DNA from 3 places in the Rahnella sp. RcJ3 genome. Region 3 is predicted to be linked to each of the others. Evidence: predicted binding sites of a transcription regulator. Region 3 holds the regulator's gene; each other region holds the start of a gene.

What was found. Region 3 encodes sigma-54, which starts transcription at its own class of promoters, with help from an activator protein. Its sites were predicted from a motif close to GTTGGCACANNTTTCGCTNT; they were not measured.
Region 1: glnA (glutamate--ammonia ligase) is a predicted target of sigma-54. The motif match lies at 1,639-1,658, and genes of this name have one in related genera.
Region 2: DXU84_RS23925 (branched-chain amino acid ABC transporter substrate-binding protein) is a predicted target of sigma-54. The motif match lies at 5,470-5,489, and genes of this name have one in related genera.

Annotation. Positions count from the first base shown of each region.
Region 1 is NZ_QSNX01000019.1:8,046-16,307, reverse strand. It holds gene typA (ribosome-dependent GTPase TypA) at 1-1,367, opposite strand, end outside; gene glnA (glutamate--ammonia ligase) at 1,839-3,248, shown strand; gene glnL (nitrogen regulation protein NR(II)) at 3,501-4,550, shown strand; gene glnG (nitrogen regulation protein NR(I)) at 4,558-5,970, shown strand; gene hemN (oxygen-independent coproporphyrinogen III oxidase) at 6,035-7,408, opposite strand; gene yihI (Der GTPase-activating protein YihI) at 7,596-8,147, opposite strand.
Region 2 is NZ_QSNX01000033.1:19,397-27,658, reverse strand. It holds gene DXU84_RS23945 (peptidase domain-containing ABC transporter) at 1-1,540, shown strand, start outside; gene hemB (porphobilinogen synthase) at 1,756-2,730, shown strand; gene DXU84_RS23935 (methyl-accepting chemotaxis protein) at 3,073-4,902, shown strand; gene DXU84_RS23930 (YgdI/YgdR family lipoprotein) at 5,029-5,244, opposite strand; gene DXU84_RS23925 (branched-chain amino acid ABC transporter substrate-binding protein) at 5,660-6,784, shown strand; gene DXU84_RS23920 (branched-chain amino acid ABC transporter permease) at 6,974-7,888, shown strand; gene livM (high-affinity branched-chain amino acid ABC transporter permease LivM) at 7,902-8,262, shown strand, end outside.
Region 3 is NZ_QSNX01000010.1:74,377-82,638, reverse strand. It holds gene npr (PTS phosphocarrier protein NPr) at 1-148, opposite strand, end outside; gene rapZ (RNase adapter RapZ) at 145-999, opposite strand; gene ptsN (PTS IIA-like nitrogen regulatory protein PtsN) at 1,067-1,549, opposite strand; gene hpf (ribosome hibernation promoting factor) at 1,648-1,935, opposite strand; gene rpoN (RNA polymerase factor sigma-54) at 1,959-3,392, opposite strand; gene lptB (LPS export ABC transporter ATP-binding protein) at 3,494-4,219, opposite strand; gene lptA (lipopolysaccharide ABC transporter substrate-binding protein LptA) at 4,226-4,783, opposite strand; gene lptC (LPS export ABC transporter periplasmic protein LptC) at 4,761-5,330, opposite strand; gene kdsC (3-deoxy-manno-octulosonate-8-phosphatase KdsC) at 5,327-5,893, opposite strand; gene kdsD (arabinose-5-phosphate isomerase KdsD) at 5,910-6,896, opposite strand; gene DXU84_RS14565 (calcium/sodium antiporter) at 6,916-7,893, opposite strand; gene mlaF (phospholipid ABC transporter ATP-binding protein MlaF) at 8,201-8,262, shown strand, end outside.

The DNA of each region.
Region 1 (8,262 bases), on a different contig from region 3:
ATGAATTCGGTACGGAAGCCGATCAGGCCACGTGCTGGGATCAGGTAATCAAGACGGATACGACCTTTGCCGTCTGGGATCATGTCTTTGACATCGCCTTTACGCTCACCCATGGCCTGCATAACAGAACCCTGGTGTTGCTCTTCGATATCCAGTGTCACGTTCTCGAATGGCTCTTGCATGCGGCCATCGATTTTACGGTTGATTACTTTAGGACGGGAAACCGCCAGCTCGAAACCTTCACGACGCATATTTTCGATCAGAACCGACAGGTGAAGTTCACCACGGCCTGAAACACGGAATGCATCAGCATCTTCAGTTTCTTCAACACGCAATGCAACGTTGTGCACCAGCTCTTTGTTCAGACGGTCAAGGATCTGACGTGAAGTCACATACTTACCTTCTTTACCACAGAACGGAGAGGTGTTTACGTTGAAGTACATGGTTACTGTTGGTTCATCAACGCTCAGCGCAGGCAGAGCTTCAACATTCGCCGGATCACAGATTGTGTCGGAAATGTTCAGTTCGCCCAGGCCGGTGATTGCGATGATGTCGCCCGCTTCAGCAACGGTGGCTTCGATACGCTCAAGACCCATGTGGGTCAGAACTTTACCGACTTTACCGTTGCGGGTTTTGCCTTCGCTGTCGATGACAGTGATTTGCTGGTTAGGCTTAACGGTACCGCGTTTGATGCGGCCGATGCCGATGACGCCAACATAGTTGTTGTAGTCCAGCTGAGAGATTTGCATCTGGAACGGTGCTTCCATCTCAACTTGTGGCGGAGATACGTGGTCAACGATCGCCTGGTACAGCGGGGTCATGTCTTCGGCCATATCGTTATGGTCGTTACCCGCGATACCCATCAGTGCTGATGCATAGATGATTGGGAAATCGAGTTGTTCGTCGGTTGCGTCCAGGTTTACAAACAGGTCGAAGACCTGATCGACAACCCAGTCAGGACGCGCGCCAGGGCGGTCAACCTTGTTGATTACCACGATCGGTTTCAGACCATTAGCGAAGGCTTTTTTGGTCACGAAACGGGTTTGCGGCATTGGGCCATCCATTGCATCCACAACCAGCAGCACCGAGTCGACCATTGACATCACACGCTCTACCTCACCGCCGAAGTCGGCGTGTCCTGGGGTATCCACGATGTTGATGCGGTAGTCTTTCCAATTAATGGCGGTGTTTTTTGCGAGGATGGTAATCCCACGCTCTTTCTCCAAATCGTTGGAGTCCATTACGCGTTCAGTGGCTTCTACACGCTCTCCGAAAGTACCGGATTGTTGCAGCAGCTTGTCGACCAGGGTGGTTTTACCATGGTCAACGTGGGCAATAATGGCGATGTTACGCAAATTTTCGATCACAGCTTTGCCTCAGGCATTAGAAATAGCGCGCTATTGTACACGTATTAAGCGAGGTTCTAAACAAGATCACAAGGATCTTGTTGAAACAACTTATGGATGGCTACTTTGTGATCCCTTTCACGGTGCAAAAAGACCACTGAACCATTATGACGCACCATTATAGTGCTTTCACTCTCACAGTTAGCACCATTTTAGTGCGAGAATTCCGTTATGGTGCATACTTGTCGAGTGCAAAAGCCCTGTAAAATGGCGTTGTTTGCATTTTCTCAAAGTTGGCACAGTTTTCGCTAATAGTTTTTAGAGTAAAAGTTTTTTAGGGTAAAAAATTTTTTACAGGGTGAAGAGCCTGACCAGACAAATAATAGCGCTGTTCAGTCTACACGCCAGTTCCAGTAAGGCTGTTATTTCCAACTAAAGACCAAAAATGGTTATTCGTTCCACGACGATAATGAGAAATTCGGGAGAACTAGTATGTCCGCTGAACACGTTTTGACGATGCTGAATGAGCATGAAGTGAAATTCGTAGATTTACGCTTCACTGATACCAAAGGCAAAGAACAGCACGTCACCATTCCTGCGCACCAGGTTAGCGCTGACTTCTTCGAAGAAGGCAAAATGTTTGACGGCTCTTCAATCGGTGGCTGGAAAGGCATTAACGAATCTGACATGGTCTTGATGCCAGATGCGAGCACTGCTGTTCTTGACCCATTCTACGAAGAAACTACCCTGATCATTCGTTGCGACATCCTTGAGCCAACCACGCTGCAAGGTTATGACCGCGATCCACGTTCTACCGCAAAACGTGCAGAAGATTTCCTGCGCTCTTCCGGTATTGCGGACACCGTTCTGTTCGGGCCAGAGCCAGAATTCTTCCTGTTTGATGATGTGCGCTTCGGCAGCAGCATCTCCGGTTCTCACGTCGCTATCGATGATATCGAAGGCGCATGGAACTCAAGCACCAAATACGAAGGCGGCAACAAAGGCCACCGTCCTGCAGTAAAAGGCGGTTACTTCCCGGTTCCTCCGGTCGACTCCTCTCAGGATCTGCGTTCTACCATGTGTCTGACCATGGAAGAAATGGGTCTGGTTGTTGAAGCTCACCACCACGAAGTGGCAACCGCTGGTCAGAACGAAGTGGCAACCCGCTTCAACACCCTGACTAAAAAAGCTGACGAAATCCAAATCTACAAATACGTGGTTCACAACGTGGCTCACGCATTTGGCAAAACTGCGACCTTCATGCCAAAACCAATGTTTGGCGATAACGGTTCAGGTATGCACTGCCACATGTCTCTGTCCAAGAACGGTAACAACCTGTTCGCTGGCGACAAATACGGCGGCCTGTCTGAAATGGCACTGTTCTACATCGGCGGTATCATTAAGCACGCTAAAGCAATCAACGCCTACGCTAACCCGACCACCAACTCCTACAAGCGTCTGGTCCCGGGCTACGAAGCGCCAGTAATGCTGGCTTACTCTGCGCGTAACCGTTCTGCATCCATCCGTATTCCACACGTATCAACGCCTAAAGCGATGCGTATCGAAGCACGTTTCCCTGATCCAGCGGCTAACCCATACCTGGCGTTTGCTGCACTGATGATGGCTGGCCTGGACGGTATCATCAACAAGATCCACCCTGGCGATGCGATGGACAAAAACCTGTATGACCTGCCACCGGAAGAAGAAGCAGAAATTCCAAAAGTTGCAGGTTCACTGGAAGAAGCCCTGAACGCACTGAACGAAGACCGCGAGTTCCTGACCCGTGGTGGCGTGTTCACTGACGACGCTATCGATGCTTATATCGGTCTGCGTAAAGAAGAAATGGACCGCGTGCGCATGACTCCGCATCCGGTTGAGTTCGAACTGTACTACAGCGTTTAATTTTTCGATTAAACCGGACTCAGCGCTCGTCTTCGGGCTGGCGCTGAGGGTAATACCCGACTGAAGGCCTGTGTTCACAAACCCTTCAGCGTCAAAATTAAGTAAGACGATTTATATTTGTTGCCGTGGAAACTTTCAGCCCATCTCCGGATGGGCTTTTTTCTCCACACTCTTTCCTGCTCAACCCCTCTGACCCGTGATTTCACCGGGTAGCGAGATAAAATGCACCAATCAGGTGCGGGAGACTGCGGTATGGCAACTGGCAAACTGCCCGATGCTGGGCAGATCCTGAATTCCTTAATCAACAGCGTTCTGCTGTTAGACGACGAATTGGCTGTGCATTATGCCAATCCGGCAGCTCAGCAGTTACTGGCGCAAAGTTCCCGAAAGCTTTTTGGCACCCCTTTGCCAGAACTGGTGGGATATTTTTCGCTGAACATCGAATTAATGCGTGAAAGTCTGACAGCCGGACAAGGCTTTACAGACAGTGAAGTGACGCTGGTCGTAGACGGCCGCGCGCATGTGTTGTCGCTGACCGCACAGATGCTGCCAGAAGGTTTCATTCTGGTGGAACTGGCGCCGATGGATAATCAGCGCCGCCTGAGCCAGGAACAATTACAGCACGCTCAACAGGTTGCTGCGCGTGATTTGATCCGCGGTCTGGCACATGAAATCAAGAATCCGCTCGGCGGGTTGCGTGGCGCAGCACAATTATTATCCAGAGCGCTGCCCGATCCGGCCTTGCTGGAATATACGAAAGTCATTATTGAGCAGGCTGACCGTCTGCGTAATCTGGTCGACAGATTGCTGGGCCCGCAACGTCCGAGCCAGCATGTGACACAAAGTATTCACCAGGTTGCGGAACGGGTTTGCCAACTGGTCTCGATGGAGAAGCCGGATAACGTTCAGCTGGTGCGGGACTATGATCCGAGCCTGCCTGAACTGGCGCACGACCCCGATCAGATAGAACAGATTTTGTTAAACATCACCCGCAACGCATTACAGGCGCTGGGGGAGGAAGGCGGCACAATTACATTACGCACGCGTACTGCTTTCCAGATTACGTTACACGGCGTGCGTTATCGTCTGGTGGCCCGTATCGATATTGAAGATGATGGCCCCGGCGTACCGGCGCATTTGCAGGACACCCTTTTTTACCCCATGGTCAGTGGCCGCGAAGGGGGCACCGGTTTGGGCCTGTCCATCGCGCGCAGTTTGATTGATCAGCATTCGGGTAAAGTTGAATTTAACAGTTGGCCAGGACATACCGAATTCTCGGTATTCCTGCCTATTCGCCAGTGAGGTTCTTATGCAACGAGGGATAGTCTGGATCGTCGATGACGATAGCTCCATCCGCTGGGTACTTGAACGTGCGCTCACTGGAGCCGGTTTAACGTGCACCACGTTTGACAGCGGCAATGAAGTGCTTGATGCCATTGCGACTCAAACCCCTGACGTTTTGTTATCAGATATCCGTATGCCCGGGATGGACGGTTTAGCGCTGTTAAAGCAGATTAAACAACGTCACCCGATGCTTCCGGTCATCATAATGACAGCACACTCCGATCTGGATGCTGCAGTCAGCGCCTATCAGCAAGGTGCGTTTGATTATCTGCCAAAACCGTTCGACATTGATGAAGCCGTGGCACTGGTTGAACGAGCCATCAGTCATTATCAGGAACAACAGCAACCGGCACGCAGCCAGCCTGCGAGTGGCCCGACCGCAGACATTATCGGTGAAGCGCCCGCTATGCAGGACGTATTTCGCATCATCGGCCGTTTGTCCCGTTCTTCAATCAGCGTGCTGATTAATGGGGAATCCGGTACCGGTAAAGAGCTGGTCGCTCACGCCTTACACCGCCACAGCCCGCGCGCCAAAGCGCCCTTTATCGCGCTGAATATGGCTGCTATCCCGAAAGACCTGATTGAGTCCGAATTATTCGGCCACGAGAAAGGGGCGTTTACCGGCGCCAACACCGTCCGTCAGGGACGTTTTGAACAAGCCGATAACGGCACGCTGTTCCTCGATGAAATCGGGGATATGCCGCTTGATGTGCAAACCCGTCTGCTTCGCGTGCTGGCAGATGGCCAGTTCTATCGTGTTGGCGGTTATGCGCCGGTGAAAGTGGACGTGCGTATTATCGCTGCGACTCACCAGAATCTGGAGCTACGGGTTCAGGAAGGGAAATTCCGCGAGGATTTATTCCACCGCCTGAACGTTATCCGCGTCCATCTGCCGCCGCTGCGTGAACGTCGTGAAGACATCCCGCGTCTGGCGCGTTACTTCCTGCAAGTCGCGGCTAAAGAGCTGGGTGTGGAAGCAAAAAACCTGCATCCGGAAACAGAAACGGCACTGACGCGATTGCCATGGCAGGGCAACGTGCGCCAGCTGGAAAACACCTGCCGCTGGCTCACCGTCATGGCGGCGGGTCAGGAAGTGCTGATTCAGGATTTACCCAGCGAACTGTTTGAGACCTCGGCCCCTGAAACCGGTGGTCAGAGTCTGCCAGACAGTTGGGCGACATTGCTGGCACAATGGGCAGACCGTGCGCTGCGTTCCGGTCATCAAAACCTGCTGTCAGAAGCGCAACCTGAAATGGAACGTACATTACTGACCACGGCGCTGCGCCATACACAGGGACATAAACAGGAAGCGGCACGGTTGCTGGGCTGGGGGCGAAATACCCTGACCCGCAAACTGAAAGAACTGGGCATGGAATAAAAGTCCTCGCACCAGACAGCAAAACAGCCGCTTATGCGGCTGTTTTTATTTGCAGAGCAGACTGTCAGATAACGCGGGAGAATTGTTGCTGGCGCACCTGACGTCGCAGATAAATATCAAAGCACATACAGATATTACGGATCAGCAAACGCCCGCGCGGTGTCACCTGAATATGCGTGCCACTCACCTCAACCAGCCCGTCTTCAGCCAGCGGCTTCAGCAGTGCCAGATCATCAGCAAAATAATCGGTAAAACGAATGTCGTAACGCTGTTCGATATCAGCAAAATTCAGCTCAAAATGGCAGATCAGAGATTTAATGACATCGCGACGAAGGCAGTCATCATTCGTCATTTCCAGACCGCGCCATAAGGCATGTCCCTGCTCTTCCACATGAGCGTAATAGGTTTTGATATCTTTTTCGTTCTGCGCGTAGGTATCGCCGAGCATGCTGATGGCCGAAACGCCCATTCCCAGCAAATCACTGTCGCCCTGCGTGGTGTAGCCCTGGAAATTGCGGTGCAATTTGCCTTCGCGCTGGGCGATCGCCAGTTCGTCATCAGGGCGAGCAAAGTGATCCATCCCGATAAAGCGATAGCCGAAACCGGTCAGTGAAGCGATGGTTTCCTGCAAAATTTTCAATTTCTCTTCCGCACCAGGCAAATCAGCATCTTTGATTTTGCGCTGAGCGGCGAACAATTTTGGCATGTGCGCATAATTGAACACACTCAGACGATCAGGGTTGAGCTCTGCCACACGCTGCAGCGTGTAAGCAAAACTTTCTGCCGTCTGTTTCGGCAGACCGTAAATCAGATCGATATTAGTCGAGTTGAAACCCAGCGCCCGGGCGCGTGCAATGAGGGCAAAGATGAAATCTTCATCCTGCTCACGGTTAACCAGAAGCTGCACTTCTTTGTTGAAATCCTGGACCCCCATACTCAGGCGGTTAAAGCCTTCGCTGCGCAGATGGTCAAGCACATCAAGCTCAATTTCACGTGGATCTACCTCCAGTGACATTTCTGCGTCGGGCAGGATATCAAAGTATGCCCTCAGAAGGCCCATCAGACGGCTTATCTGCGCTTTATCGAGGTAAGTCGGAGTACCACCGCCCCAATGCAGCTGACTGACCTGACGACCTTTAAAGAGCGGTGCACGGTGACTGATCTCTTTTTCAAGCACGTTGAGATATTCTTCGGCTTTATGCTGCTGGCGGGTCACCAGTTTATTGCAGCCGCAGAAGTAGCAGAGCTTATGGCAGAAAGGAATGTGCACGTACAATGAGAGCGAGCGTGCCGGATAACGGGCAGCCGCATTTTCGAAAGCGGTATTATCGTAGCGTTCACTGAACTCAAGTGCTGTTGGATAGGATGTGTATCGCGGACCCGAATAATTGTATTTCTGGATCAGCGCTAAATCCCAGACGGTAGTCTGTTCTGACATGGGGTACTCACTCCTTCCGGCGTCGGATGCGACCGGTTCGCTTTACAGGCAGGCTTTGAGCCTGCCGTGCAAAGGTCGCTCTGCGCAAACGTGCTTTGGTTTTCGATAACCGGCGTAGTTTACCGAATAACCAAAGCAGATAACATGCAAAGAGTAAGGCTATTGCCGGGATGACCCAGCGCATGGATTAGAAACCCTCTTTTGGATTTCCGCGCTTGAGCAACTGCATCATGTCTTCGTTTTTCACTTCTTCTTCGTCATCTTCATCTTCGCCGAGTTCGATGCCGAGGATTTCCATCAGAACATCGATGCGATCAAGTGTCTGATCAACATAAGCCTGATCTTCTGCGCTTAATGCTTTGCCATCGTCGATGAGATCCAGCAAAGAATCCAGACGCTCATCATTTTCGAGTAACGTCAGTTCTTCTTCCGGTGTCATCTTAGGTTTTGCATCTTGCTTCGGCTGTGCGGCTTTTTTAGCTTTCGCTGCATTGTTCGTAACGGTCTCAACGATCAAAGGCACGGCTTTTTTGCTACCGATACGCGGATCGGCTTTTTTCGTGCCCGCGCCGCTTTGGTTCTGGGCCGCATCCGGATTGGCGCGTGAGCCTGCTTTATGGCCACGGCGCTTGTTGTCACGCTTGCGTTCGCGCGCTTCGATATCAAGCTCGACACGACTTTTCTTCTTCGTTTTAGCTGTCGCGGTATTGGCGCGCGGTGCTTTCGCTGGCTGTTTCATGGCATCTGCTCTTAGGTGTGTACATTTAGTATAGATTTGCGCCGGAATCTAGCAGAAAGCGGGCAAAGAAAAAAGGCAGCAAGGTAACCTTGCTGCCTTTTTCTTTCCTTCCTCA
Region 2 (8,262 bases), on a different contig from region 3:
ATCGGTCAACCTGCTGCTGCCGGTCGGGATGCAACTGGTAATGGACCATGTGATCCCGGCGAAAGACCCGGATTTACTGACCCTGATTTGCCTTGGCTTACTGTTCTTCATCATTTTCCGTACCGGCGTCAGTATGTTACGCGCCTGGACATCGCTGGTGATGAGTACGCTGATTGATGTGCAATGGAAAGCGCGGTTGTTCGATCATCTGATGAAACTGCCGCTCGATTATTTTGAGAAACGCAAACTCGGGGATATTCAGTCGCGTTTTACTTCCCTCGATACGCTGCGTACCACGCTGACCACCAACGTGGTCAACAGTATTATCGACGGCATTATGTCGGTCGGGTTAATCGTGATGATGGTGCTGTATGGCGGCTGGCTGATTTGGGTGATTCTTGGCTTCACGGCGATTTATGTCATCTTCCGCCTGACGACGTATAACGCTTACCGCCAGGTTTCCGAGGAGCAAATCGTTAAAGGTGCGCGTGCCGGTTCGCACTTTATGGAAACGCTCTACGGCATCAGCACGCTGAAAGCACTGGGTTTATCGAAAGCCCGCGCCAATTTCTGGCTCAATCTGAACATTGATAACGCCAATGCGACGGTGCGCAAAACCAGGTTTGAGATGATGTTTACCGGCGGCAACACGCTGATCGCCACGCTCGATCAGGTCGCGCTGCTGTGGCTGGGGGCGACGCAGGTGATTGACGGCCATATGACGCTGGGGATGTTTGTGGCCTTCAACACCTATCGCGGGCAGTTCTCCGAACGTGCTGCCAGTCTGCTGAATATGGTGTTGCAACTGCGGATGCTTTCCCTGCACCGCGACCGTATCGCGGATATCGCGCTGACCGGCACCGAGAAATCACTGCCGGAACGTGAGTTGCTGCGGGCGGGCGAGGCAGCGTCGCTGGAGGTGCGGGATCTGGTGTTTCAGTACGACAGCCTTTCCGCACCGCTGATCAACGGGCTAAACCTGTCGGTGGCGGCGGGCGAAAGTGTGGCGATCACCGGGCCGTCGGGGCAGGGTAAAACCACTCTGATGAAGATCATGACCGGTTTGCTGACGCCCACCGAAGGCCGCATTCTGATTAACGGTATGGATATCACCACCGCCGGACTGAACAATTACCGCAGTTGCATCGCCTGTGTGTTACAGGATGACACGTTGTTCGCCGGATCTATCGCCGAGAACATTGCCAGCTTTGATGAGCAGAAAGATGAAGCGCGTATTATTGATTGCGCCCGCCGTTGTAACATCCACGACGATATCGAACGGATGCCGATGGGCTATGAAACGCTGATCAGCGAACTGGGCGGCAGCCTGTCGGGTGGTCAGAAACAGCGTTTGCTGATTGCCCGCGCACTGTACCGCCGTCCGGCGATACTGTTCCTCGACGAGGCCACCAGCCATTTGGATCTGGACAATGAAATGCGCATCAATCAGGCGATCAGCGAACTGGATATTACGCGGATATTTATCGCCCACCGTCCGTCTACGATTGCCTCAGCAGATCGCGAGATCAAGCTCGGTTAAATCATTCCTTCAGGCGATCCCTGTTCCGGGATCGCCTTTCCAAAATTGCGGCCTCTGTTACATCTCCTCACGGAAAGTTCATCATTTGTTTAAAAGTTATTATAAAATGCGGGCTTCATCGTCTGACGGCGCTGCATCGCCTCCTGCCGTCTGAACTGTCTGTGCTCCTGTTTCTAAAAAATATCAGCGCAACAGATTAATTTTTAGGAGTTTTCATGTCGAATCAGTTCCCGAGCTCACGCCTTCGCCGCCTGAGACAGTCCGAATCCCTGCGCACTCTTTTTCAGGAAACTGAATTTAGCGTCAACGATCTGGTACTGCCGATTTTCGTAGAAGAAGAGACCTCTGAATACGTACCCATCGAAGCTATGCCGGGTGTGTTGCGTATCCCTGAATCCCGCCTGGCATTTGAAATCGAACGTTACGCCCGCGCCGGTATCCGCTCTGTTATGACGTTCGGTATTTCGCATCACATGGATGCCACCGGCAGCGATACCTGGAACGAAAACGGTCTGGTCGCGCGTATGGCGCGTATCTGTAAAGACACCGTGCCTGAAATGATTGTCATGTCCGACACCTGTTTCTGCGAATACACCTCACACGGCCATTGCGGTGTGTTGCACGACCATGGCGTGGATAACGACGCAACCCTGGTCAACCTCGGTAAACAGGCTGTCGTGGCGGCGGCTGCTGGTGCAGATTTCATCGCGCCATCCGCCGCGCAGGACGGTCAGGTGCAGGCCATCCGCAGTGCGCTGGATGAAGCCGGATTTATCGATACCTCAATCATGGCGTATTCCACCAAGTTTGCATCTTCCCTGTACGGGCCTTTCCGCGAAGCGGGCGGCAGTGTACTGAAAGGCAACCGCAAGCAATATCAGATGAACCCGATGAACCGCCGCGAAGCCGTGCGTGAATCGTTGCTGGACGAGCAGGAAGGCGCCGATGCGCTGATGGTGAAACCGGCCGGTGCGTATCTGGACGTGATCCGCGATATCCGCGAAGCCTCCCGTCTGCCACTGGCGGCGTATCAGGTCAGCGGTGAATACGCGATGATCAAATTTGCTGCACAAGCCGGTGCTATTGATGAGCGTGCCGTCGTACGTGAAAGCCTGGGCGCGATTAAACGTGCTGGCGCAGATATTATCCTGACTTACTTCGCGATGGATATTGCCGAAAACGGGCTGTAATTTTTGTTCTCGCTGCAAACCAAAACCGGGCTTCCGCCCGGTTTTTTTATGTCCTCGCGTCGGAAGCTGATACTGCGCGATGTATGTTCAGATAACGTCTTTAATATTTAAGAGTGGCAGAAAATTAAAATAATGCTTTTTTATAGAGAATTACCTCACCATTAATAGGGTGTAATTAATAAAAAAGTATTCATACAAAGAATAAGGTTTTATAGCGGTTAAATTACTGACTTTTGTAACTTAATAAACTGAGTTTTTTATTAACTAATTTTTATAGCCTGCCGATACCCCATGTGCTTCACATACAATTGTATTTATAAAAATAATGGAGAGCCATGCGCTATGAAAATATTTATGTCATATTTTGAAAATCTAAAAGTCGGGAAAAAATTAGCATTAGGTTTCGGACTTATCTTATTGCTGAGCATTGCAGTTGCTTTATGTGGTATTAAAAATCTGAATGATATTTCCATTCGAGCTGAGAAAATAAGCCAGCTTAAAGTGATAACTGACCAGTTTGCTATGGCGAAAGCTGAAAGACTGGAATATGTGAAAACGCACGATGAAAAATACATCACAATGAATGAGGTGAACTTACAGCAGGTTGATAAAAAAATTGAAAGTCTCAGGTTGCTTCGTTGGGATACAGAGCACCTGAAGATGCTTAATGAAATGTCAGAGGTCATGAAGACGTATCGTGACAAGCGTGCTCAAACGGTCCGCGAGACCCAACAACGTGATCTTGTTGTCAGTAGTTTTGTGCTGACACGCGAAGAATCTGAGATTAACAGTCTGGCTCAGTCCTATGCACGAGATCCCGCACGTGCTGTCACCGCGATCGCGTTAGGGGATATCGTCAGACACATTGATGGGGTGGCGACACGTGTAAAACTCCTCCAGTTTGAGAATACTGAGGAATCCCTTCAGGCTTTAACAGGTTTTATGAATGAATCGATTCAGCAAATGGATGCCGTCAAATCCCAGTTAAATCCGGCTGATGTCAGCATACTTGAAGAAATTGAACGCTCGGTCTCGGCCAAAAAGGCGAGTGCCGGAAACTACCTCCAATCCTATATTGCTGAGCAGGAAGTGACTCAGTTGCTTGCGAAAGCAGGCGGCAAGCTGACTACCCTGAGTGACAATATATTTGAATCGGAGCTGAGCGCGGCGCATGACGATATCAGAAATGCAGTTATATGGATGACTTCACTCCTGGTAGCAGCAGTCTTATTAAGTATTGGCATTGCACTGATTATTTCCCGCCAAATTGTGAAGCCTCTGGCTGACACGCTTGACGTCGCCAGACAGATAGCGCGCGGTGATTTAAGAGCCCATCTCAATACCACGCGTCGTGATGAGCTGGGAGAACTGATGCAAGCTGTAGATGAGATGAACACCGATCTCCGCCGTATCATCGGGGATATTCGTACCGGTGTGACGCAGGTGAGCCATGCCTCCGCAGAAATTGCGGCAGGTAATAATGATTTATCCGCACGCACTGAGGAACAGGCTGCTGCGCTTGAAGAAACGGCAGCCAGCATGGAGCAGTTAACTGCGACGGTTAAACAGAACGTGGACAATATTCATCATACCAGCCGCCTGGCGGGCAGTACTTCAGAAACGGCGAATAAAGGCGGGCAACTCGTCTCTCATGTGGTGAAAACTATGAATGAAATTACTGCAAGCTCAGCAAAAATTGCTGAGATTACGACGGTAATTAATAGCATCGCTTTTCAGACCAATATTCTGGCTCTCAATGCGGCTGTTGAAGCGGCGCGTGCTGGCGAACAGGGGCGGGGATTTGCTGTTGTGGCAAGCGAAGTGAGAAGCCTTGCGCAGAGAAGCGCTCAGGCTGCAAAAGAAATAGAAGGTTTAATTGGTGAATCGGTAGAGCGAATTAATGCAGGGTCAGATCTGGTAGAACAGGCGGGGACTACCATGCATGACATTGTGACCAAAGTGGCTAATGTTACCGAAATACTGAATGAAATTACTCAGGCATCGGATGAACAGAACAGGGGAATATCTCAGGTAGGGCAGGCAATAGTGGAAATGGACAGCGTGACTCAACAAAATGCGGCCCTGGTGGAAGAGTCTTCTGCTGCCGCCAATGCGCTGCGAGATCAGGCACAAAATCTTGCTGCGTCTGTTTCACGTTTTATTACTGAGTAATCTGATTCTCAAAACAGTCGTGATATTGCGTGCCGTTTGTGCACCACATAGCATGACTGTTTTGTTAAGCCGACCATGTGTGTCATCGGCCAGGTTTTGAGATAAATGCAATTCCCATCCGTAACCCTACTTCTTCACAATGCCCGCAATATCATTGGTGTTCATCAGATGATAATCGCCATTCATGTCGGTGTAGCTGGTCATGCCGGTATTGCGGTCACGATCCGGTTCGCCGTGGGCGAAAAACTGGTCGCCGGATTTGGTGTTAATCACATAATCGCTGGCGCAGCCAGTTAACGACAGAGCCAGAACCACAGCCGTCAGGCAGGATAATTTCTTCATTGTTCAGTAGTTTCCCGTTGCAATCATCTGCCCATATTACAAAACAACCCGCCGCAAGAAGCAAAGAATAAAAATGTCACCCGGCGTAAGCGTGCGTGCAAAACCGTGCTTGTGCACCAGCGCGGTGCGATGTGATCCCGTCGTTGTTTCTGTCAGTTGCCCGTAACGCTCTCCCGTCGCTATCTATACTCACATAACCCGTCACATTCTCAGAGGTTGAGTAACAATGGCAGATATTTTGCTTATGTTTTTTTACCTTTGATGTTTTCACCCCCGGAGATAAGCGGGAAACCCTCAGTCTTAAGGCTTAAGCGTTAAATTTCAGATTTTCTGATTACGACTTCGTGTTGGTGTTTTTGCTACATGCGTTTTCCATAACCCGTTTTGCATAAACTCTGTCCTAAGGATCATGATGATGTCGATGAAATTTATTAAAAGTCCTCTTTCTTTGTTGCTGGCAGGCTGTCTGGTCACTGCGTTTACCGCGCGTGCGGATATCGTGATTGGCGTCGCTGGCCCGTTCACCGGCCCGAATGCCACCTATGGCGATCAGTACTGGCATGGTGCCACCCAGGCCGCTGAAGACATTAATGCCGCTGGCGGAATCAACGGCGAGAAAATCAAACTGGTGCAGGGCGATGATGCCTGCGAACCGAAACAGGCCGTTGCGGTCGCTAACCGTCTTGTTGATCAGGATAAAGTGCAGGCGGTGGTCGGGCATTTTTGTTCATCTTCTACCATGCCCGCATCTGAGGTGTACAACGATGCCGGAATTATCGCCATCACGCCGGGATCCACTAACCCGCAAATCACCGAACGCGGCATGAGTGATATGTTCCGCATGTGCGGACGTGACGACCAGCAGGGGCAGGTTGCCAGTGATTACATCATCGACAAGCTGAAAGCCAAAAAAGTGGTCATCATCCACGACAAAGACACCTACGGGCAGGGGCTGGCGGATGCCACCAAAGCGGCGCTTAACAAGCGTGGCGTGAAAGAAGTGATGTATGAAGGCTTATCGCGCGGCGAAAAAGACTTCAACGCGCTGGTCACCAAAATCAGTGCGCAGAAACCGGACGTGGTGTTCTTCGGCGGTTGCCATCCTGAAGCCGGTCCGCTGGTACGCCAGATGCGTGAGCAGGGCGTGCAGGCCACGTTCTTCTCCGGCGACTGTATCGTCAACGAAGAAATGGTCACAGCCGCAGGCGGCCCGCAATATACCAACGGGATTCTGATGACCTTCGGCAAAGACCCGCGTCTGATCCCGGAAGGCAAAGTCGTTATCGATAAATTCCGCGCCAGCAAGTTCGAGCCGGAAGGCTACACCCTCTATTCCTACGCCTCCGTGCAGGCGATCGCCGCCGCCTTCAAAGCCACCGGCGGCAGCGATTCCGCCAAAGCCAGCGCCTGGCTTAAAGCCAACAGCGTCGATACTGTCATGGGCAAAAAAGCCTGGGACAGTAAAGGCGACCTGAAAGTCTCTGATTACGTGGTTTATAAATGGGACGACAAAGGCAAATATCAGGAAGTTAAGGAATAAAGCACTCTTATTTGCCATTTTGAACCCGGGCAGTGCTCACTCTTTATGAAAGAACTGGCTCACGTACTTAATGTACGCTCCGGCTCTTGTGCGCTGGCCGGGTCCAAACTGGCTGCAACGATAACGCTTTATCAGCTTTAATGAATGCGCCCTTAGCCAGGCGCGGTCACAAAAAGAGACTGCGTATTTATGGATTCATTCTTCCTGCAACAACTGTTTAATGGCATTACGCTCGGTGCTGTCTACGGTCTCATTGCCATCGGCTACACCATGGTTTACGGCATTATCGGCATGATCAACTTTGCGCACGGCGAAGTGTATATGATTTCGGCTTACCTCTGTGCCATCGCGCTGGCGCTGCTTTCCTTCTTCGGGCTTCACTCTTTTCCGCTACTGATCCTGGGCACGCTGGTGTTCACCATCGTGGTCACCGGCGTGTATGGCTGGGCGATTGAACGCATTGCCTATAAGCCGCTGCGTAATTCGACCCGTCTTGCACCGCTGATTTCTGCTATCGGCATGTCACTTATCTTACAAAATTACGCGCAAATCAGTCAGGGGCCGCGACAGCAGGGCATTCCGACCATGCTGGATGGCGCATTCCGTTTTCATATCGGCGAAAGTTTTGTCCAGATGACCTACACCAAAATTTTCATTCTGGTGGCGTCGCTGGCTGGCATGCTGGTTTTATCGTGGATTATCAGTAATACCAAACTTGGTCGTATGTGTCGTGCGGTGCAGCAGGACAGAAAAATGGCTTCCATTCTGGGTATTAACACTGACCGCATTATCTCGCTGGTCTTCATGATTGGCGCAGCGATGGCCGGACTGGCCGGGGTTCTGGTGACCATGAACTACGGCACGTTTGATTTCTACGCCGGTTTCATCATCGGCATCAAAGCTTTTACTGCGGCGGTGCTCGGCGGCATTGGTTCATTACCCGGCGCGATGCTGGGCGGGCTGATCCTGGGGATTGCCGAAGCGCAGTTCTCGGGCATGGTGAATTCCGATTACAAAGATGTGTTCTCCTTTGGATTGCTGGTGGTGATCCTCATTTTCCGCCCTCAGGGCCTGCTGGGCCGTCCGGTCGTGACGAAAGTGTGAGGGAAATAAAATGATGTCACAAACTGCTGTGAACAGCGGATTTTCATTTAAACGCTGTCTGCTGGATGCCATTTTTGCCGGGCTGGTGGCGCTGATTATTTTCGGGCCGGTGGTCGGTGTGGTGCTCGATGGTTACAGCTTTAACTTTCATAGCCAGAGGCTGGTCTGGATCATTGCTGCGGTGATGACGGGCCGCTTCCTGCTCAGTGCATTTTTAGAAACCACAGCCGGGCAGAAAATGCGTGCGCGTTTCGAATCCGACAGCGCGGGCGTCTATGTCCGGTCGCCGGATTATAAAAGTCATCTGCGCTGGGTTATTCCGCTGCTGATTGTGCTGGCCATTTTCTTCCCGTTCGTCGCCACCAAATACATTC
Region 3 (8,262 bases):
TGACACTGCTGGCTTCCGCTTCAATGCCCGTGTCGTTGCGCAGCATCACTTCTGATTCAAAGCTCTGCACCAGTTCAAACAACTTCATTGCCGGGCGGGCATGCATACCCAACCGGTTTTTGATTTCTACCGTTTGTTTCACCGTCATGATTTGCGTTTTTCCAGCGTGCGATGGCGGGATTGCACATTTTTCCCGCGGGAACGGAAATAGTCGGCCAGTTGCTCTGCGATATAGACCGAACGGTGTTTACCGCCGGTACAGCCAATGGCGACGGTCAGATAGCTGCGGTTGTTCGTTTCCAGCATCGGCAGCCATTGTTCGAGGTAGCTGCGGGTCTGGTAAATAAAGTTGTGCACTTCAGTATGACGGTCAAGAAACGCCGCGACCGGCTTATCAAGGCCTGTCATCGGACGCAGTTTCGGATCCCAGTGCGGGTTTGGCAGAAAACGCACATCGAAAACGTAATCCGCATCAATCGGAATGCCGTGTTTGAAACCGAAGGATTCGAACACCATCGTCAGTTCGCGCTCGCGTTTACCCAGCAGACGGGTACGCAGCATTTCTGCCAGTTCATGCACGGACATTTCGGAGGTGTCGATGATCAGATCCGCAGACGAACGCAGTGGTTCGAGCAGATCGGCTTCTTCATCAATGGCACTTTCGAGGGACAGATTTTTGCTGGAAAGCGGGTGCAGTCGACGGGTGTCGCTGTAGCGGCGGATCAGAGTATTGCGGTCGGCATCAAGGAATAACAACTGCGGTGAGAAGCTCTCCGGCAGTTGTGACATCGCATACTCATAAACTTCCGGTGTTTCCGGCATGTTACGGACGTCAATGCTGACGGCCGCTGACGTATTACGTTCAACAAGGGTCTGGGCAAGCTGCGGCAATAACACCACCGGCAGGTTATCCACGCAGTAAAAACCCATGTCTTCTAGTGCCCGTAGGGCAACCGACTTCCCGGAACCGGAACGGCCGCTGACAATCATCAGCACCATGGTGTCACTCCCCTGGCATTCAGTGTGCAGAATTCATTTTCCCGGCACTGTACCGGGAATCAGCAATTTATTCGTTTTCAGTCATTATCTGGAACAGTTCTTCGTCACTTTGCGCGCCACGCAGACGGCGACACACTGTTTTATCAGCTAATTTCTTAGCGACTAAAGATAATGTATGTAAATGGGTTTTACATTGATCTGCCGGTACCAGCAAGGCAAAAAGCAAATCTACCGGCTGATTATCGATGGCGTCAAAAGCAATCGGTTGTTCAAGCTGAATGAATACGCCGACGGCACGTAAAGTGTCTTCTTCCAGCTTACCGTGCGGGATGGCGATCCCGGCACCGATCCCGGTGCTCCCCATACGTTCACGGGTCAAAATGGCGTCAAAAATCACCTGCGGCGACAAATTTAATTGTTTGGCGGCCAGCTCACTGATGATTTCCAGTGCGCGTTTTTTGCTGGCGCAATGAACGCCGCTTTTGGTGCATTCGGCATTAAGCACCGACGTTAATTGCATTGCAGTATCGTTAATCATGTCATCTTTCACTTTTGCGCTGTTTCACCCTTAAAGCTATATCGGCTCGTTTCCCGAAGGTCACAAGCCGATGCCCGAAGGTTTGTAGCACAGGGTTGGCTACATGAATGTCAGTGCTGTTTCAGTTTGTCTTTATGTTTATTCAACTGTCGGGCCAGTTTATCAACCAGTCCGTCAATCGCTGCGTACATATCCTGATGTTCCGAGGTGGCATGTAATTCGCCTCCGTTCACATGCAAAGTGGCTTCCGCTACTTTCTGCACCTTTTCCACGCTCAACACCACATACACCTGATTAATCCTGTCGAAATACTGCTCAAGCTTAGCCAGCTTCGACGTGATGAATTCTCTCAGGGGATCCGTGATCTCAATGTGATGTCCGGTAATGTTGAGCTGCATAATGTCTTCCTTCTCTGTTGAGGTCAAACTAACTGTTTACGTTGGTTTGAGGGCGGGATGGACAAAGACTCTCGGTATTTGGCGACAGTCCGACGCGCAACCATAATTCCCTGATCGGAAAGCAGGGTCGCTAACTTACTGTCACTGAGCGGTTTTACAGGATTCTCCGCTGCGATTAATTTCTTCACCAGCGCCCGGATCGCGGTTGACGATGCCTCGCCACCGCTGTCTGTACTGACATGGCTGGAGAAGAAATACTTCAGTTCGAAAATGCCACGCGGGCTGTGCAGGAACTTCTGCGTCGTCACACGTGAAATCGTCGATTCGTGCATTTCCACGGCACTGGCAATATCTGCCAGCACCATAGGTTTCATAAATTCTTCACCCAGTTCAAAGAACGCCTGCTGCTGCTCAACGATGCAGCGCGTCACTTTCAACAGCGTGTCGTTACGGCTTTCCAGGCTTTTGATTAACCACTTGGCTTCCTGCAGATTGCTGCGGATAAATTGCCCGTCGCTGTCGCTGCGTGCGGAATTCCCCATCGCGGCGTACTGCTGGTTAATCTTCAGACGCGGAATGCTGTCGGAATTGAGTTCTACCGCCCAGACACCTGACACTTTACGCACCAGCACATCCGGGATCACGTATTCGGATTCGCCGGTGTTGATAGACTGGCCCGGACGCGGATCAAGAGACTGGATCAGGAGCATCGCTCCTTTCAGTGTATCTTCTTTTAACCGGGTTGATCGCATAAGTGCGCGGAAATCATGGTTCGCCAGCAAATCGAGATGTTCGCTGATGATAAGACGGGCTTCAGTGATGAAAGGCGTGTCAGTCGCATATTGAGAAAGCTGGATCAGCAGGCAGTCGCGCAGGTCACGGGCGGCCACACCCACCGGATCAAAACGCTGAACGCGCTTAAGTACGGCTTCGACTTCGTCCATGGTGACATTTTCATCACCGACGCTTTCGAGAATGTCGTCAAGGGAGACGGTCAGGTAACCGGTGTCATCCACTGCATCGACGATTGAGGTGGCAATCGCGGCATCGGTATCAGAGAACGGCGTCAGCTCGACCTGCCACATCAGGTAATCCTGAAGTGTCTGCGTGGTTTCGCCCTGGTAAATCGGTAGCTCATCGTCGCTGTAATCATTGCCGGTGCCTGACGGCGTGCCTGCGGTGTAAATCTCATCCCAGGTGGCGTCCAGCGGCAACTCTTCCGGCATGTCTTTCTGCTCGAGTGCCTCGCGGGTGTCTAACCCTTCGCTGTCGGTGGTTTCTACCGAGTCGATTTCTTCATGAAGGTCGGTTTGTTCCAACAGAGGGTTGCTCTCCAGCGCGAGTTGGATCTCCTGCTGGAGCTCAAGCGTGGATAGTTGCAACAAGCGGATGGCCTGTTGTAACTGAGGAGTCATTGCCAGTTGTTGGCTGAGTCTGAGTTGCAAACCTTGCTTCATATCTTGGCTTAATTCCGTTGATGAGTGAAAACGGCAACACTTCTGTCAGAGACGGCCTGTTTCAGTGTAGGTTGAAACAGGCACGGTTCCGGCGGCACAGATCACAGACGGAATTCTTCACCAAGATAAACACGTTTAACTTGTTCATCAGCAAGAATGTCGGCTGGCGTGCCGTGGGCGATCAATTTCCCCTGACTGACGATATACGCGCGTTCACAAACGTCGAGTGTTTCGCGAACGTTATGGTCAGTGATCAGTACGCCGAGGCCGCTGTCACGTAAATGCTCAATGATTTTTTTGATGTCGATAACGGAAATCGGGTCAACCCCGGCGAACGGTTCATCCAGCAGGATGAATTTAGGGTTCGCTGCCAGTGCACGGGCAATTTCAACACGACGGCGTTCACCACCAGACAGTGACTGACCGAGGTTATCGCGCAAATGAGAAATATGGAACTCTTCCATTAATTCATTAGCGCGGTCATTACGCTGTTCTTTGGTCAGATCGTCACGGATCTGCAGCACCGCCATCAGGTTATCAAATACGCTCAGACGACGGAAAATGGAGGCTTCCTGCGGAAGATAGCCAATACCGCGACGGGCGCGGGTATGCAGCGGCAGCAGGCTGATGTCTTCATCATCAACGATAATGCGGCCCGCATCGCGCTGGACGATGCCCACGACCATGTAAAAGGTGGTGGTTTTACCCGCACCGTTTGGCCCTAATAACCCGACGATTTCACCCGAGTTGACCATCAGACTGACATCTTCAACGACCTTACGGCCTTTGTATGCCTTTGCCAGATTCTCTGCGATTAATTTAGCCATAAAATATCAGTTACTCTTTTTGGTCGGCTGGCCGCCCGCTGCAGGCGTTTTTTGTTGCAGCTGCGAAGGTACCAGAACGGTCGTCACACGGTTACCTTTATCACTAAAGGCTTCCATTTGCTGTTTCTGTACCAGATAGGTAATACGGTCGCCTTTCACATTGCTGTCCAGTTGCTCAAGGTAAGCGTTGCCGGTCAGCGTGACGAGGTCATTTTCCACTTCGTAGCGGACTTTCTGTGCATGGCCTTTAATCGGCTTACCGTTATCCTGCATCTGGTAGAACGTCACCGGGTTGCCGTAACCTTCTACCACTTCTTTACCGGAAACCCCCTGCGGGCGGATGACGACCACTTTGTCGGCTTTAACCTGGATCGTACCCTGATTGACGACCACATTGCCGGTAAAGGTCGCGGTATTGGTATTGACGTCGAGCGCCTGGTTTGCTGAATCAATGGTGATCGGTTTCGTTGTATCGTCTTTTAAGGCAAATGCCGGAACGCTGACGGCTAACAATGAGCTGACGATCAGGAGATCACGGATTTTATTTTTTGCTTTGAATTTCATAAGAGGTCGTTACCTTTTCGATCAGCTCTGCTGTTTTGTCACGCAGATTACCACGCATTTTCATGCCGTTAGATGTAAAACCTGTACCATACAACGTCACTTCATCGTCTGAGGCAACGTCCTGTGTCGTCAGGTTAACCCGTGCATTGTCCGTTTTGATTCTTTGCAGCTGTGATGTCTCAGGTGTCAGGCTGTCTGCCTGCACATGCCCATAAAGATAGAGCATTTTATCCTGAGTCAGTTTCGCTTTATCAGAACGCAATACCCAGGTGGCTACTTTGTTCTTGTCATACATGGTCGCGACTGGATTGGTAAACCATGACACCTGATCAGCGGTGTAATATTTTACCTGGTCTGAAACCAGTTTATACGTCAGGCTGCCCATCGGGTCATACACCATCGTAACGGTGTGGGACGTCTGGTAAGTCGGATCCTGATCATTGACCGCTTGCGGAACATCATCGCTGTTGTCAGATAATGACCAGCCAATCAGCACCAGAACGATGGCAGTCAGCGCCAGAATAATCCAAAGTTTTGCTTTACTCATATCGACAGCCCTTTGGCGTCCTCCAGCTTACCCTGCGCCAGCAGAATCAAATCACACAGTTCGCGTACTGCACCACGTCCACCCGCGATACGGGTAACATAATGCGCTTTCGGTAACAGAACAGGATGTGCATCCTGAACCGCGACAGAGAGACCCACTTCGGCCATCACCGGCCAGTCAATCAGGTCATCACCAATGTACGCCACTTCTTCGGCCCGCAGAGACAGTGTATCTAACAGTTCGCGGAAGGCCAAAAGCTTATCAGATTGCCCCTGATACAAGTGGCGTATGCCCAGAGTTTTAGCGCGATCTTCCAGTAATTTCGCATTGCGGCCTGTAATAATCGCGACTTCGATATCGGATGTCAGCAGGCAGCGGATACCGTAACCGTCGCGAACGTTGAAACTTTTCAGCTCTTCTCCCTGATTTCCCATATAGATCAGGCCATCAGACATAACGCCATCGACATCGCAAATCAGCAGGCGGATTGCTTTTGCCCGTTCAAGCACTTGCGCACTGACCGGACCGTAGCAGGTTTCCACCAGGGCTGCGCTATTACTCATTCAGGGAATTCCTCAATTAAACTACGCCAGCGCGCAGCATATCGTGCATATGTAACACACCCAGCAACTGGTCACCATCAGCAACCATCACGCAAGTGATGTGTTTGTCCTGCATTAAATTCAGCGCATCAACTGCCAGCAGTGAAGGACGCACGCGGATACCGCCTGTCGTCATCACATCCGCAATCGATGCCGTATTGATGTTGACGCCCATATCAAAGATGCGTCGTAAATCCCCATCGGTAAAGATCCCTTCGATTTTCATCAAATCGTTGCAGATAACCGTCATGCCCAGATTTTTTCGGGTGATTTCCAGCAACGCATCCCGCAACGAAGCTTCACGGCTGACGTGCGGAATTTCATCCCCGGTGTGCATGATATCGCTGACGCGCAGTAACAGCTTGCGACCCAGTGCTCCGCCAGGATGTGACAGGGCGAAATCTTCCGGTGTGAAGCCGCGTGCTTCAAGCAGTGCGACGGCCAGTGCATCGCCCATCACCAGCACTGCCGTGGTGCTGCTGGTCGGTGCCAGACCCAGCGGGCAGGCTTCTTTGGGCACTTTTACACAAAGGTGAACATCTGCCGCTTTCCCCATCGTGCTTTCGGGGTTAGACGTCATGCAGATAAGCGTAATGCCCAGACGTTTGAGTACCGGTATCAGCCCCAGAATTTCATGGGCTTCGCCGGAGTTGGAAATCAGAATGACGACATCCTGCTTCGATACCATGCCCAGATCACCGTGGCTGGCTTCGCCGGGATGCACAAAGAATGCCGGTGTGCCCGTACTGGCAAAGGTGGCGGCCATCTTACGGCCGATATGACCAGATTTGCCCATGCCCATGACGACGACTTTGCCATTGCAGGCGAAGATTTTTTCGCAGGCGCGGGTAAAATCACCGTTAATGTATTGATCTAACTGCTCAAGTCCTTCACGTTCTGTTTTCAGCACATCATGTCCGACGGCCTGAAAATCAAAACCGGGGGCGAAGGTATCGTTAGCCATAGTGGGTTCCTGACAGAGTTCAGAAGGCAATGCTGTCCGGTAATAGAAACAGCACGGCCATATAAGCGATAAATCCACACAGCAGTAATGCACCGGCTAAATGTCCGATACGGTGTTTACGCATCAGGCATAGTCCGGAAAGCACCACGCTGACCGCCAGCATGACCCAATAATCGCGATGAAACGCGTCTGGGTTGAACGAACCTGGTGCTACCAGCGCGGGTAATCCCAGCACCAGGCAGGTATTAAAAATGTTTGCGCCGATAATATTACCCAGCGCGATGTCATCTTCGCCTTTGATAGCGCCGGCGATAAAGGTCGCCAGTTCTGGCAGACTGGTACCGATAGCAATCACCGTCAGGCCAATCACCAGTTCACTGACACCCAGATAACGCGCGATGACAGTGCTGTTATCAACGATCATGCCCGACGCCAGCGGCATGATGATAAAGCCCAGTGCCAGCCACAAAAATGCGACCGTATTGCTACTGTCTTGCGGAAGTTCGGACATTTGCTCGTAGGTCAGCGTATCCAGCCCCTCTTTTTCGGCGGCGCGGGCGATTTTTATCATCAGCATCACGAACACGCCTGCGCTGGCCAGTAGCAAAATGCCATCAAACCGGCTGAGTTCGCCGTCGCTTAACAGAAAACCACACAGTGCGGTGACCAGTAACAATAATGGGAGCTCGCGGCGTAATATATCAGAACGAACGGAAAGTGGATGAATCAGGGCAGCACCGCCCAAAATCAGAAGAATATTAATGATATTCGAACCAATTGCGTTTCCGACGGCCAAATCCATCTGATCGTTGATGGCGGCGGTGGTGGAAACCACCAGTTCAGGAAGGGATATTCCGACGCCGACGACAGTCATACCAATCACCAGCGGGGAGATGCCCATCGAGCGTGCCAGCACTGCGGCTCCGTACACCAGACGATCAGCGGCGTAAACTAACAGTAACAAGCCGACAATCATCAGTACGATAGCGAGAAGCATGAAACATCCTTTATTGGGTATAATGCGAGGTTCGTTGCCCTGGCGGGCAGGCGATTCCTTCGTCAACATGAGCTAAGGCGACATTTTGTCTGAAAATGACGCCTGCGGGTTCCTGTATGTTAGACGATGAAGGCTTTTATTTTAAAATGGTAATTCGTTGATTTTGACCGTCTGTGGCAGAAAAGTAAATCGATGGCAACTTTGGTAACGAAACCGGGGTAAGTTTTTGTAAAAATACCAAAGTTATACGATACCTTGTGCGTGTCAGACGTATTCTTAGCGAAAGCATTCCGAAGGGAAAAACTGAATGAGTCAAAGCGAATCGAATCTGGTTGAGATCAAAGGCATGAGTTTTGTGCGCGGCGATCG